One region of the Pseudomonas lyxosi genome, then DNA from elsewhere that is predicted to be linked to it. Evidence: predicted binding sites of a transcription regulator. Region 1 holds the regulator's gene; the other holds the start of a gene.

Region 1 (7,161 bases):
ATGCGTCAGGCCATGAAGCTGGTTCGTGATGAGCTGGGCGCTGATGCCGCCATCATTGGCAACCGCCGGATCGCCGGTGGTGTCGAGCTGACGGCTGCCCTGGATTACAAGTTGTCGGCGCTGGCTCCGCGCGTTCCGAACATGGAACTCGAAGACGAGCTGCGCAAGACCCAATCGCGGATCGTCACCGCCCAGGCCGAACTGAGCCTGCGCAGCGATGGTGAGAGCGATAAGTCCACCAATCGCCAATTGTTCGCCGGCCTGCCACTGACCGCCGCCGAGCCGCTGATCGAGCCAACCTACACCGAACCCCGTCGCCCTGCGCCGGCTGCGGCACCTGCCTCCGGTGGCGTTGACCCACGGGCGTTCGACTCGATGCGTTTCGAACTCAACAGCCTGCGCGAACTGATGGAAGTGCAACTCGGTTCCCTGGCCTGGAATCAGCTGCAAGGCAGCCGTCCGGCCCAGGCCAATCTTTGGCGTCGCCTGCAACGCATCGGTCTGTCCGGCCCGTTGTCGCGCGATTTGCTGGCGCTGATTACCGATATTGAAGAACCTCGTCAGGCCTGGCGCATGTTGTTGGCACACCTGGCGCGGATGATCGTCACACCCGAAGTCGAGCCTCTGGAAGAGGGCGGCGTGATTGCCATGGTCGGCCCTGCCGGCATGGGCAAGACCACCACCCTGGCCAAGCTCGCGGCCCGTTACGTGCTCAAGTACGGCGCGCAGAATATCGCGCTGGTCAGCATGGACAGCTACCGTATTGGTGCTCAGGAGCAACTCAAGACGTTGGGCCGGATCCTCAATGTGTCAGTGACGCATGTCGATCCGGGCCAGTCGCTGGTGCAGGCGCTGGAGCCTTTGCTGCGCAAACGCGTGGTGCTTATCGATACCGCGGGCCTTCAGGCCAGCGATCCGGCACTGCGCATGCAGCTCGAAAGCCTGGCCGGTCGTGGCATCAAATCGAAAAATTATCTGGTTTTGGCAACCACCAGCCAGAAACAGGTTCTAACGGCCGCTTATCACAGTTACAAGCGTTGTGGGCTCGCTGGCTGCATCCTGACTAAACTGGATGAAACGGCAAGTCTGGGCGAGGTGTTGAGCCTGGCCATCAGTCATGAATTGCCGGTGGCCTACCTGACCGATGGCCCGCGGATTCCGGATGATTTGCATCTACCGCGTCGTCATCAGTTGGTCAGTCGCGCCGTCAGCGTGCAAATGCAAGAAGAACCCAGCGAAGAAGCCATGGCTGACATGTTCGCTGATATTTACCACAGCCCGACCAAGCAGGTCGGCTGAGGTATTAATGAACAGTTTTTGTACCTACATCGATGGTCTGCCATGCATTGTTCAGTTCGTGAACGCGCAGCCAGTAATGTGGCCTCCGTCTAAGTAAGACAAGGTAAAGAAAATTCATGGGCAGCATGCATCCCGTACAGGTGATCGCGGTGACCGGCGGCAAAGGTGGCGTCGGGAAGACTAACGTGTCAGTGAACTTGTCCCTGGCTCTAGCAGAGCTCGGTCGACGCGTCATGCTGTTGGACGCCGATCTGGGGCTGGCGAACGTCGACGTCCTGCTGGGACTGACACCCAAACGTACTTTGGCCGACGTGATCGAAGGCCGCTGCGAGCTGCGCGACGTTCTGTTGCAGGGCCCTGGCGGCATTCGCATCGTCCCGGCCGCGTCCGGCACACAGAGCATGGTTCATTTGAGCCCGGCCCAACACGCCGGCCTGATCCAGGCGTTCAGCGATATCGGCGACAACCTTGACGTACTGGTGATCGACACCGCTGCGGGCATTGGTGACTCGGTAGTCAGTTTCGTTCGCGCCGCGCAAGAAGTGTTGCTGGTGGTCTGCGACGAACCGACCTCGATCACAGATGCCTATGCACTGATCAAACTGCTGAACCGCGATTACGGCATGAACCGCTTCCGCGTCCTGGCCAACATGGCCCAGAGCCCGCAGGAAGGTCGCAACCTGTTCGCCAAGTTGACCAAGGTCACGGATCGCTTCCTGGACGTCGCCTTACAATACGTCGGCGCGGTGCCTTACGACGAAAGCGTGCGCAAGGCTGTGCAGAAGCAGCGCGCCGTCTACGAAGCCTTCCCGCGGTCCAAGTGCTCACTGGCGTTCAAGGCCATTGCACAAAAGGTCGATACCTGGCCGCTGCCTGCCAACCCGCGCGGGCACCTGGAGTTTTTCGTCGAGCGCCTCGTGCAACAAACCGCAGGACCTGTGCTATGACAGCCAGTGGCTACAACCTCTACAAGAAGTCGGCACGTGACGCGCAGTACGAGCTGATCGAGCGTTACGCGCCACTGGTTAAACGCATTGCCTACCACTTGCTGGCACGTCTGCCAGCCAGTGTCCAGGTTGAAGATCTGATCCAGGCCGGGATGATCGGCCTGCTTGAAGTGTCGACCAAATACGACGCCAGCAAAGGCGCGAGTTTCGAGACGTACGCGGGCATTCGAATCCGCGGCGCGATGCTCGATGAAGTACGCAAGGGGGACTGGGCGCCACGTTCGGTCCACCGCAATACCCGGATGGTCAGCGACGCAATTCGCTCGATTGAAGCTAAAACCGGCCGTGACGCTAAAGATCACGAAGTTGCGGCCGAACTCCAATTGAGTCTCGACGATTATTACGGGATTTTGAACGACACCCTGGGCAGCCGGTTATTCAGTTTCGACGATCTGTTGCAGGACGGCGAACACGAAGGGCTGCACGAGGATGGCGCGAGTGCTCATCTCGAGCCGTCACGCGATCTGGAAGATGAACGCTTCCAGGCGGCGCTGGCGGACGCGATTGCCAATTTGCCGGAGCGTGAGCGACTGGTGTTGGCGCTGTACTACGACGAAGAGTTGAATCTCAAGGAAATCGGTGAGGTCCTGGGGGTCAGCGAATCTCGGGTCAGCCAGTTACACAGCCAGTGCGCGGCCCGCTTGCGGGGGCGTTTGGGGGAGTGGCGAGCGCGCTGAAGGCAGTGTGGGGACACTGCGAGCGGGACCGGTGTGGGATTAACTGCACCGGTCGCGATCTGTTGTGCTCCAGACAGTCATTGAGTGCTTTGCCGGATTGATTGAAATGGCGCGTCCAGGTGCTGGGCGCGTTTAAGACTGCTTGGAGGTCGAATTGGACAAGAACATGAAAATCCTCATCGTTGATGACTTCTCAACGATGCGGCGGATCATTAAAAACCTGTTGCGTGACCTTGGGTTCACCAACACGGTCGAGGCCGATGATGGCACTACTGCCATTCCGGTTCTCAACAGCGGCAGCATCGACTTTCTGGTAACAGACTGGAACATGCCTGGCATGACCGGTATCGATCTGCTGCGCCACGTGCGTGCCGATGAAAAGCTCAAGCACCTGCCGGTGCTGATGGTGACCGCTGAAGCCAAGCGCGAGCAGATCATCGAGGCAGCCCAGGCCGGTGTTAACGGCTATGTGGTCAAGCCCTTCACGGCCCAGGCGTTGAAAGAAAAAATCGAAAAGATTTTCGAACGCATCGGTTGAGAAACTGCGCCACGGGGGAGCTATGGAGCATTACGAATCTTCACAGGGCGATTTCGAGTTGACCCTGAAAAAACACGCTGTCGAACTGGTCGAAAGCCTTGAAAAAGGCAGGTTCGGCGACGCCGTGCAACTGATCCATGAGCTCAACCAGACCCGTGACCGCGGCCTGTATCAGGAAGTGGGCAAGCTCACTCGCGAGCTGCATAGCGCGATCGTCAATTTCCAGATTGACCCGAACATGCCGCAAGCCGAGGAAGTCTCGCAGATCACGGATGCCACCGAGCGTCTGGGTTATGTGGTCAAGCTGACCGAGGCGGCTGCCAACCGCACCATGGACCTGGTGGAAAACGCCACGCCGCTGGTCAACGGCCTGAGCAACGAAGCCCAGGCCTTGAGCACCGATTGGGGACGGTTCATGCGTCGCGAAGTCGGGGCTGAAGAGTTCCGCGAGCTGGCTCGGCGAGTCGACGGTTTCCTGACACGCAGCAGCGAAGACAATCGCGTTGTGTCGAGCAACCTCAACGATATTCTGCTCGCTCAGGATTACCAGGACCTCACCGGTCAGGTGATCAAGCGTGTGACCCAATTGGTCACCGAAGTTGAAAGCAACCTGCTCAAGCTCGTGCTTATGGCCAGTCAGGTGGACCGCTTTGCGGGCATCGAACATGACCGTGAAGCGATGCTGGCAGAAAAAGATCCGCAAAAACATCTCTCTCAGGGTGAAGGTCCGCAGATTCATGCCGATAAAAGAGAAGACGTTGTGTCCGGTCAGGACGATGTAGACGATTTGCTTTCCAGCCTTGGATTCTAGGAGCACCCCTACACATGAGCTTCGGCGCCGATGAAGAGATCCTTCAGGATTTCCTGGTTGAGGCCGGCGAGATTCTAGAGCAACTGTCCGAACAGCTGGTCGAGCTTGAAAGCCGACCTGATGATGCGGATTTGCTCAATGCAATTTTTCGCGGTTTTCACACTGTAAAAGGAGGCGCCGGCTTCCTCCAGCTCAACGAGCTGGTGGAGTGCTGTCACATCGCCGAGAACGTGTTCGACATCCTTCGCAAGGGTGAACGTCGCGTCGACTCGGAACTGATGGACGTGGTTCTCGAAGCGCTGGATGCGGTGAACGGCATGTTTACCGAAGTCCGTGAGCGCAGCCCGATCACGGCTGCCACGCCAGAATTGCTTGCGGCACTGGCCCGTCTGGCCGAGCCGCAAACTGAAGAAGCCGCGCCAGTTGCCGAAGTGGTCGAAACACCGGCGGCTGAAGGCGACATCACCGATAACGAATTCGAACAACTGCTGGACTCGCTGAACGCCGTCAAGGCTCAGGCAGAAGCCCCGGCAGCCGTGCCAGCGCCGAGCAGCAATGCGGCAGCCAGCGACGAAATCACCGATGCCGAGTTCGAGTCGTTGCTCGATCAACTGCACGGTAAAGGTCAGTTCGCCGTCGATGCGGTGGCCCCGGCGCCAGCCGCACCGGCTGCCCCGAAAGCGGCAGGCGACAGCTCCGATATCACCGACGACGAGTTCGAAGCACTGCTCGATCAGTTGCACGGCAAGGGCAACTTTGCCGTTGATGCGCTGGAATCGGCCATTGCTGCGGTCCCGGCCCCGGCTGCGCCCACCGCTAAAGCGGCCGGCGGCGATTTGATCTCCGATCACGAGTTCGAATCGCTGCTCGACGAATTGCACGGCAAAGGCAAGTTCACTGAGGTTGGCACTGGCGCAGTGGTTTCTGCTCCTGTCGCCAAGGCGCCAGCACCGGCTGCGAAACCCGTTGCCAAAGCGCCCGAGCCTAAAGCCGAAGCGCCGAAGCCTGCCGCTGCTGCTGCCCCGGCTCCGGCGCGTGCCCCGTCCGCGCCGCCACCGGAAAAACCGGCCAGCGAAGCCGAAACCACCGTGCGGGTCGATACCGCGCGTCTCGACGAAATCATGAACATGGTCGGCGAGTTGGTACTGGTGCGTAACCGCTTGGTCCGTCTGGGCCTCAACAGCGGCGACGAAGCCATGTCCAAGGCCGTGTCGAACCTCGACGTGGTCACGGCCGACCTGCAAACCGCGGTCATGAAGACCCGGATGCAACCGATCAAGAAGGTCTTCGGACGTTTCCCGCGTCTGGTTCGCGACCTGGCTCGCCAGCTCAAGAAAGAGATCAACCTGGAACTGGTCGGCGAAGAAACCGACCTCGACAAGAACCTCGTCGAGGCCCTGGCCGACCCGCTGGTCCACTTGGTGCGCAACTCGGTCGACCACGGTATTGAAGAGCCGGCCGAACGTGAAGCGATGGGCAAGCCTCGCAGCGGCAAGGTGATCCTGTCCGCTGAGCAGGAAGGCGACCACATCCTGCTGTCGATCTCCGATGACGGCAAGGGCATGGACGCCGATGTTCTGCGCGGCATTGCCGTGAAGAAAGGCTTGATGGACAAGGATGCAGCGGATCGCCTCAGCGAATCCGATTGCTTCAACCTGATCTTCGCGCCGGGTTTCTCGACCAAGACCGAAATTTCCGATGTCTCCGGACGCGGCGTGGGCATGGACGTGGTGAAAACCAAAATCGCCCAGCTCAACGGCACCATCAATATCTATTCGACCAAGGGCAAGGGCTCGAAGATCGTCATCAAGGTCCCGTTGACCCTGGCGATCATGCCGACGCTGATGGTCATGCTGGGCAACCAGGCGTTTGCGTTCCCGCTGGTGAACGTCAACGAGATCTTCCACCTCGACCTGTCGCGCACCAACGTGGTGGACGGCCAGGAAGTGGTGATCGTGCGGGACAAGGCGCTGCCATTGTTCTACCTCAAACGCTGGCTGGTCAGCTCCGCCGCTCACGAAGAGCAGCGCGAAGGCCATGTGGTGATCCTTTCGGTGGGCACTCAGCGGATCGGCTTCGTCGTCGATCAACTGGTGGGCCAGGAAGAAGTGGTCATCAAGCCATTGGGCAAAATGCTCCAGGGAACCCCAGGCATGTCCGGCGCCACCATCACCGGTGACGGCCGCATTGCGCTGATTCTCGATGTTCCGAGCATGCTCAAGCGTTACGCCGCACGGCGTATTTGATTCTGGTGGGGCGGGGCGACTGAGCCTCGCTCCGTCTAACGGAGTGTTTATGGCAGTTAAAGTCCTGGTGGTGGACGATTCGGGGTTTTTCCGCCGCCGCGTCTCGGAAATTCTTTCAGCGGATCCGAATATCCAGGTCGTCGGCACGGCGACCAACGGAAAAGAGGCGATTGATCAGGCGCTGGCCCTCAAGCCAGACGTGATCACCATGGACTACGAGATGCCGATGATGGATGGCATCACGGCGGTGCGGCACATCATGCAGCGTTGCCCGACGCCGGTGTTGATGTTCTCCTCGCTGACCCATGAAGGCGCTCGGGTAACCCTCGATGCGCTGGACGCCGGCGCGGTGGATTTCCTGCCGAAGAATTTCGAAGACATCTCCCGTAACCCGGAGAAGGTCAAGCAACTGCTGTGCGAGAAGATTCTCAGCATCTCGCGCAGTAACCGTCGCGCCAACACCTACAGCGCTCCGGCACCTGTCGCCGCACCCGCTCCGACGCCTGTACCTTCGAGCGTCAGCAGCTACGGCAGCAGCGCGCCTGCGCGTCCGGCACCGGCTCCGATTCCGGCGCGTACCCAC
Region 2 (7,161 bases), 2.6 Mb from region 1:
GCTGGATTTCCTGCCGCTGCCGGTCAACGCCATGGCCCAGCAGCATCAGCTTATCGCCGACAAGGCTCTGGAACTGGCCTTGGCCGCCATCGAGCAATCGGATTACCGACCCGGCGTGCAGGCCATCGCGCGGACCTTCAAGCAGCGTATTCGCCAGGACTGAACCGTGGAGCTGATCGACAGCCACACTCATCTGGATTTTCCGGACTTCGACGAGGATCGCACGGCGCTGTTGGCCGAGAGCCGCGCCCTCTACGTGCGGCGGATGGTGGTGCTGGGGGTTTATCAGGGTAATTGGCAGCGAGTCTGGGATCTGGTGCAGAGCGATCCCGACCTGCATGCGGCGTTCGGTTTGCATCCGGTGTATCTGGATGATCATCGCCCTGAAGATTTACACGAACTGGGTAATTGGCTGACCCGGCTGGCGGGTCATCGGCAGTTGTGCGCGGTGGGCGAGATCGGTCTGGATTACTTTATCGAAACCCTGGACCGTGAACGCCAACAGGCACTGTTCGATGCGCAGCTGCAACTGGCGGCGGACTTCAATCTTCCGGCGCTGATTCATGTGCGACGCAGCCATGCGGCGGTGATTGCCACGCTTAAACGGTTTCGCTTGAAACGCGCGGGGATCATTCATGCCTTCGCCGGCAGCAAAGAAGAAGCCCGCGAATACATCAAGCTCGGTTTCAAACTGGGCCTGGGCGGTGCCGCGACCTGGCCTCAGGCGTTACGCATGCATCGTGTGCTTGCCGAATTGCCGCTTGAATCGGTGGTACTGGAAACCGATTCGCCGGACATGGCGCCCGCCATGTTCCCCGGCCAACGCAACAGCCCGGCGCATCTGCCGGCGATCTGCTCGGCACTGGCCGGGATCATGGCGATCAGCCCCGAGCAATTGGCCACCGCCAGCACCGCCAATGCTTGTGAGCTGTTCAACTGGCGTTAGTCACCGATCGTTCCCACGCTCTGCGTGGTAACGCCTCCTGTGACGCTCTGCGTCACGACTTTTGGGACGCGGAGCGTCCCGGGCTGCATTCCCACGCAGAGCGTGGGAACGATCATGCTCAGACCCGGAACGCGCTGATCAGCTGCTTCAACTCCACCACCTGGGCCGACAACGCGCGACTGGCGTCCTCGGTCTGGTGTGCACCTTCGGCAGTACGCTCACCGGCGCGGTTGATTTCGACAATATTCTGGTCGATGTCGTGAGCCACGGCGGTCTGCTGCTCTACCGCGGCGGCGATTTGCTGGTTCTGATCGACGATCATGCCGACGGCACCGAGGATGTTTTCCAGCGCTTGCTGAACCTTTTCCGACTGCCCCACCGTGCCGTTGGCCATCTGATGACTGGTCCCCATCGCCTTCACCGCAGCGCCGACACCGCTGTGCAGCTTGGCGATCATCTGCTCGATTTCCTCGGTCGATTGCTGGGTGCGCTTGGCCAGTGTCCGGACCTCGTCCGCCACCACCGCAAAACCACGCCCCTGCTCACCGGCCCGAGCGGCTTCGATGGCCGCGTTGAGCGCCAAGAGGTTGGTCTGTTCGGCGATGCTCTTGATCACCTCCAGCACGCGGCTGATGGACTGGCTGTCGCTGGCCAATTGATTGATCACCAGCACCGACTGATCGATCTCACTGGCCAGTGCTGCGATGCTGCCCTGCTGGGACTCCACTAGCCCACGACCGCTGATGGTCTCGTCATTGACGCTATGGGCGCTGCTGACCGCTGCTGCGGCACTGCGTGCCACCTCAAGGGACGTGGCCGACATCTGGTTCATGGCCGTGGCGACCTGCTCGATCTGCGTGCGCTGCCCCGCCACCGCCTGGTTGCTCTGGGCGGAAACGTTCTCCACCTGCCCGGCCTGGCGCTCGACCTCACTGACGGTCTGGCCGACCCGCTCGATCAGGTCATGGATTTTCTTCACGGTGCCGTTGAACACCTCACCCAACTCGCCCAGTTCATCGCGGCTATTGGCGCTGAAAGTCACCGTCATGTCGCCGGCCGCGACCTTGTCCATCACCGCGCCAAGACGCTTGAGGGTGGTGCGGGTCGAGGCGTAGAAGCCGCCGTAGAGGTAGAAAATCAATACAAACACCACCGACAGCGCCACGGCCTGCAAGACCATGTGGGTGCGGTTCTGCTCCAGTCGCTGTTGCAACTGGGTGCCGAGAAACTTCAACGTGGCTTCGTTGAGTTGGTACGTCTGGTCCATCAGGCCCGTGACCTGATCGTAAAAGCCCTGCCACGGCGCATCGAGCGTGTCGGCCATTACCACCTGCTCTTCGAACAGTTCACTGGCTTTTTTCAACGACGCCTTGCTGCTATCGGCCTGAGCGGCCAGGGTTTCCCGTGCCGCTTTGCTGGAACCCAGCGCGTCCTGCAACTTCAGGGCATATTCGGCCTGCAGTTTTTCGATCTGCGCTAGCAATTCATCAAAACGGGTACTCGATGCCGAGTTGAGAAAACCCTGCCCCAGCGAAAAAGAGCCCATCGCCCGACCTTCGCCCAGAAGCTGGGTCACGGGAGGGGTGACATTGGTGATGAGTTCGCTCAGCTGGCGCATGTCGCTCTGAGTGTCGCGACTGAGGCCGGCCTGACTGGCGATGATCTGGCTGAAAATTTGCGCGTTGCCGAGCAACTTGCCGATCATCGCGCTTTTGCTTTGCAGGGAGTTTTCCGCTTGCTGGGCCTTGAACGCGGCGATCATTTCATCGCGTTTGGCATCGAAAACCGTGATCTGCTCGGGGTCAGCGGTCATCGCTGTCAGCCCTTGCAAACGGGTCAGCACACTTTGCCCCAGGGTACTGACCTGCGACTCGACATTGCCGGCCTTGCCGGACTGACCGAGGGTGACGTTAATCTGCACCAGGTTGTTCAGGGTTTCCAGATCGCGCCGTAACGTCAGGCTGCTGCCCAGCAGGTCGAGGCTTTGCAGTTCGACCCGGGTGCCCTGGAATTCTCGATAAGAATCGCGCACCAGATAAAAGTTGGTCACCAACATCGGCACAAGGAACAGCACGCTGATCAGGCTGAACTTCATGCCGAAGCTCAGGCGGTTCATCAGCGCGACGGCGGGATAGAGCAAGCTCTTCACTGGAAGTCTCCCTTTGATTTCTTATTTTTATTGGCAGGCGCGGGTCGAGAGCAGATAGCCACTATTCGGCGCTGTCTCTGTATAGCTTAAATCGGCGGGAGGTTTTGTAACTTAAGGTTAACGGAGGGATTCACGCGGACTGGTAGCAGCTGGCGCAGCCTGCGTTCGGCTGCGCAGCAGTCGTAAACCCTGATTACGCGGTGAGCCTGACAAACCGCGGTGACTAAGTTGGCGACTGCTGCGCAGCCGAACGCAGGCTGCGCCAGCTGCTACAGGATTGGTGTACTCAAGGAAGGACGGTCCACAACGCAAAACCGGCGTACCAGAGCACCGCCGCGCGCAGCAGCAGTTCCCAGATCCGGTCGAGGCTGTTGATGCCGTCAGGCCCGACCACCGGTGCCGGAATTTCACCCGCCACCAGCCCGACCTTCTCGATCAATTGGGCGGCGCTGATGTTCCAGTTCAGCAGTTCGTGCAACATCACCCGGCCGACCGCGACAAAATTGCCGACCAACGCAAAACTTGCCGCCAACAAACGCACCGGCACCCAGTCGAACGCATGACGCAGTTTTGCCGCGCGCTCGACCACGGCCGGGTTCTGCCCGTGTTCTTCGGCCAGGGCCAGCAGTCGATAGCTCAGGGCCGCGACCGGACCCAGCAGGAAGTACCAGAAAATCACCGCGAAAAAGCTCTGATAAGCCTCCCACAGCAGATGCCCTTCGACCCGTTCCAGCAGTTGTTCGCCGCTATCGGCGCAGATACCCACATCGCGGTCCGCCACATGAGCGGCCGCTTGCAGGTCTTCTCGGCGCCAGGCATCGCGAAACGGCCCGAGACCGGCCAGCAGATCACCGCGGCCGAGACTGTAAATCACCACCAGCAGGTGCACCGGCAACGCCAGCAGACCGTAAGCCACCGGGTCCAGCACCAACAGCAGCAACCCCAGCAGTGCCACTGGCAACAACACCAGGATCAGCAAAATCAGCCACGGACTTTTCGCCAGACGCGGACTGACCTCAAGCTTGTTCAGCTCGCGAACCCATCCACCATCGCGCTGAATCCGATGACGCAGGGCCGAGAACTTCTCGATCCAGACCGCCAACAGCAACACCAGAAAACTCATTGTTGTTCCTCTTTTGCCAGGGCGGCGCGATAGCGTGCCCAGTCGAACGCTGGCCCCGGATCGGTTTTACGCCCGGGTGCGATGTCGCTATGCCCGCAAATGCGCTGTGCGGTGATGGCCGTGAAGGCGTTTTGCAGCTGCCGGGTCAGGGTCGTCAACGCTTGATACTGAGCGTCGGTGAACGGCAGTTCATCCGTGCCTTCAAGTTCGATGCCCACGGAAAAATCGTTACAGGTTTCCCGCCCCTCGAAACTCGAGACACCGGCATGCCAGGCACGCTCAAGACAAGAGACAAACTGAGTGACGGTGCCGTCACGTTCGATCAGAAAGTGCGCGGACACACGCAGGTCGGCGATCCCTTCAAAGTAGGGATGCTCCGTGACATCCAGACGATTCTGGAAAAATTCCTGCACCTTGCCGGTGGCGAATTGCGCAGGCGGCAAACTGATGTTGTGGATCACCAGCAGGGAAATTTCGCCCGAGGGGCGCGCATTGAAGTTGGGCGAGGGACAAATATCTACGCCCTGACACCAACCGCTCGCGGGGTCCAACTGCATACAGGTTCCTTCAACGACGACTGTGTAGGCGCCCAGTATGCCGCGATAGACCCTCGGGACGCGATCACTTGCCGTGATTGAGACGCCGCAGGTTGCCGATCACCGACTCCAGCGCCCGATCGAACAGCAAGGTGTCGTCCAGCGCGCGCACCGCGCCACGACGGAACTCCAGCGCCAGACCGGTGCGGCTGCGCTCCAGCACTTTCATCCCGGTGCGATTGACGAAAATGTACTTGCCGGTGGCTTCAATGATCGCCGCCAGCTTGCAGCGAAGGGTGTTTTCCTCGTCTTCCTGAAACTCGACCCAGCACCCCAACCGCAGTTGATCGACCTGAAGCAGACCGGCATCGTCCTCCGGCAAGCGTACTGGCGCCGTATCGACCGGCCCTTCGTCGGCGGTTCGCAGGACGATTTCTTGCAGCACTTCGACCATTACCGGTGTATCGGCAGACTGCTCAAGCTTTTGCCCTGGACGTTCGAACAGCTGAACGTGCAAGGCTTCCAGCTCACTGAAAAATTCGCTGGTGGCGAACGGATCGAAGGCCGAACTGCTCAGCCCGTCGCGCAACGACTTGAGCAATCCAGGCACCAGCGCCAACAAGCGCAGGCTCGCATCGAATTCATCATGACGCTGCACGCTCCAGATCAATTGCTCCATGGACCGCACATCGGCGTGCCATTCGGCCGACTGATCGCCGTGCTTGAGACAGGTCAGCAGCAGCACCTGGCTCCACGCTTCCTGGACAAACACCACCACCCGCTGCGGCAATACTTTGCCCAACAGGGCCTGATTCAGCACCTGTTCGACGCGCTGACGGGCCAGTTCAGTCCTGGCGCGGCCTTCTTCGGCGTCACGGGTACGTTGCTCCAGCAGCTCACTGCGACGCCGCTCGTCGCTGGTGAAGGCGAGAAAATCCGCGAGCAATTCGGAAAAGACCGCCGGATCATCGACAAAATCGTTCAGCAACCGTTGCACCACTTGCTCGATGCGCAGATACAGGCTGTCGCGCTCATGGTCATCGCACTCACCCCAGCCCATGGCTGCGGTGGCGATTTCATTGAGCAGGCGTCGGGCCGGGTGACTGCTGCGGCTGAAGAAGCTCTTGTCGAGCACCGCCACTTTCAGCATCGGGATCTGCAAACGGCCGATCAACGCCTTGAGCGAGTCCGGCAGGTTGCGGTCATCGAGGATGCATTCGAAGAGCATGGCGATCAGGTTGATCACGTCTTCGTCAGCCACCCCGACCACGCGTGACTTGCCACTTTTGACGCTGACCCGAGTCAGTAGCTGTTCGAGCTGGTTTCGCAGATCGAAGTCGTCCTGGGCTGCCGGCGCCGGCACATATTGCTGCAAGTGCGAGAGCAGCCGCATCAGGTCACGGGTGGAAATCGGCTGGGTCTGGGCACTGGCTTCGAGAGTTGGCGCGACACTGCCACGCACGTGAAACAGCAACTCCTGCAACGCCGCGAAGACTTCCTGCACGCTGTCGTCGATCGGCGGGCCACCGACGCGAGTGTTGGCCTGTGCGGGTTCAGTACCAACGCCGGCAGTCGCACGATCCGTGACCCGACGCGCAGGGGCGGGCTTAAGGTCAGGCAGAACGCCGGTGGCGGCCAGCAACTGATTGGCTTCGGCGTAGAGCTGATTGGAATCCCTGAGCACATAGCGTTCGAACAGTTTGAGGATGATCAGCTTGACCTTGATCTCCACCCCCAAGTTGCGCCCGGCCTGCATAAAGTACTCGCAGAGCATCGCCGGCCCCATGGGATTGTGCTGGTCGAGCAGTTCCCTGCCCAGCAGTGCGCTGAGTCGGGCGGTCAGTTGGTCCAGGGAGAAGCCGTCGCGGTTCAGCACTTTGCTGACCATCGCTTCCACTGCCACGCCGCGCTCCATGTCGTCATTGGGCAGCGCCACCGAGGCGTCGAAGGCCAACGCCTGGGGCAAGGCAGACTGAGTGATGTCGTACTGGGTGAGGCTGACAAAAGCCTCGAAGAATTGTTCGAGAAAGCCGCGTTCGATGTTTTTACGCTTGAGACGCAAGTCGCGCATGGCTTCGAAGAAGAGGTTTTGTTCGACGTCATTGCGGGCCCGGTCGGCCATTTCGAACAGCGTGTCGTCGGCGTTATCGAACAGTTCCTGCAAACCATGCCTGAGCTGTTGGGCGGCCTTGTCGCGAACCTGAAGCAGAATCACAGGCAGGCGGGCGAGCGGCGAGTGAGTCGCCTGGTCGGTAGCGACCTTGTGCAAAGGCACTACATTCCCGTCGTTGTGCATTCAGGCCTCCTGAAAAGGTGAGTCTTCGAAGTCGTCAATCCAAATCCACGTCAAAGCCATGACGTCAAAAGCAAGGCGGATTATCTTGCAAAAGATGTCCCCTCTACCAGC

The links. The regulator FliA, encoded in region 1, starts transcription of late flagellar genes. The targets are predictions, from matches to a motif close to CTAAAGTTTNNNNNNNNNNNGCCGNTAA.
Region 2: the regulator FliA is predicted to act here: its motif matches at 3,184-3,211, upstream of ACMXYI_RS10890 (methyl-accepting chemotaxis protein).

What each region holds. Positions count from the first base shown of each region.
Region 1 is NZ_CP180481.1:6,453,246-6,460,406, reverse strand. It holds gene flhF (flagellar biosynthesis protein FlhF) at 1-1,299, shown strand, start outside; gene fleN (flagellar synthesis regulator FleN) at 1,416-2,246, shown strand; gene fliA (RNA polymerase sigma factor FliA) at 2,243-2,983, shown strand; gene ACMXYI_RS29630 (chemotaxis response regulator CheY) at 3,150-3,521, shown strand; gene ACMXYI_RS29625 (protein phosphatase CheZ) at 3,544-4,332, shown strand; gene ACMXYI_RS29620 (chemotaxis protein CheA) at 4,347-6,578, shown strand; gene ACMXYI_RS29615 (protein-glutamate methylesterase/protein-glutamine glutaminase) at 6,628-7,161, shown strand, end outside.
Region 2 is NZ_CP180481.1:2,349,351-2,356,511, reverse strand. It holds gene cra (catabolite repressor/activator) at 1-163, shown strand, start outside; gene ACMXYI_RS10895 (TatD family hydrolase) at 167-946, shown strand; gene ACMXYI_RS10890 (methyl-accepting chemotaxis protein) at 1,065-3,095, opposite strand; gene ampE (regulatory signaling modulator protein AmpE) at 3,382-4,218, opposite strand; gene ampD (1,6-anhydro-N-acetylmuramyl-L-alanine amidase AmpD) at 4,215-4,775, opposite strand; gene ACMXYI_RS10875 (DUF1631 domain-containing protein) at 4,840-7,050, opposite strand.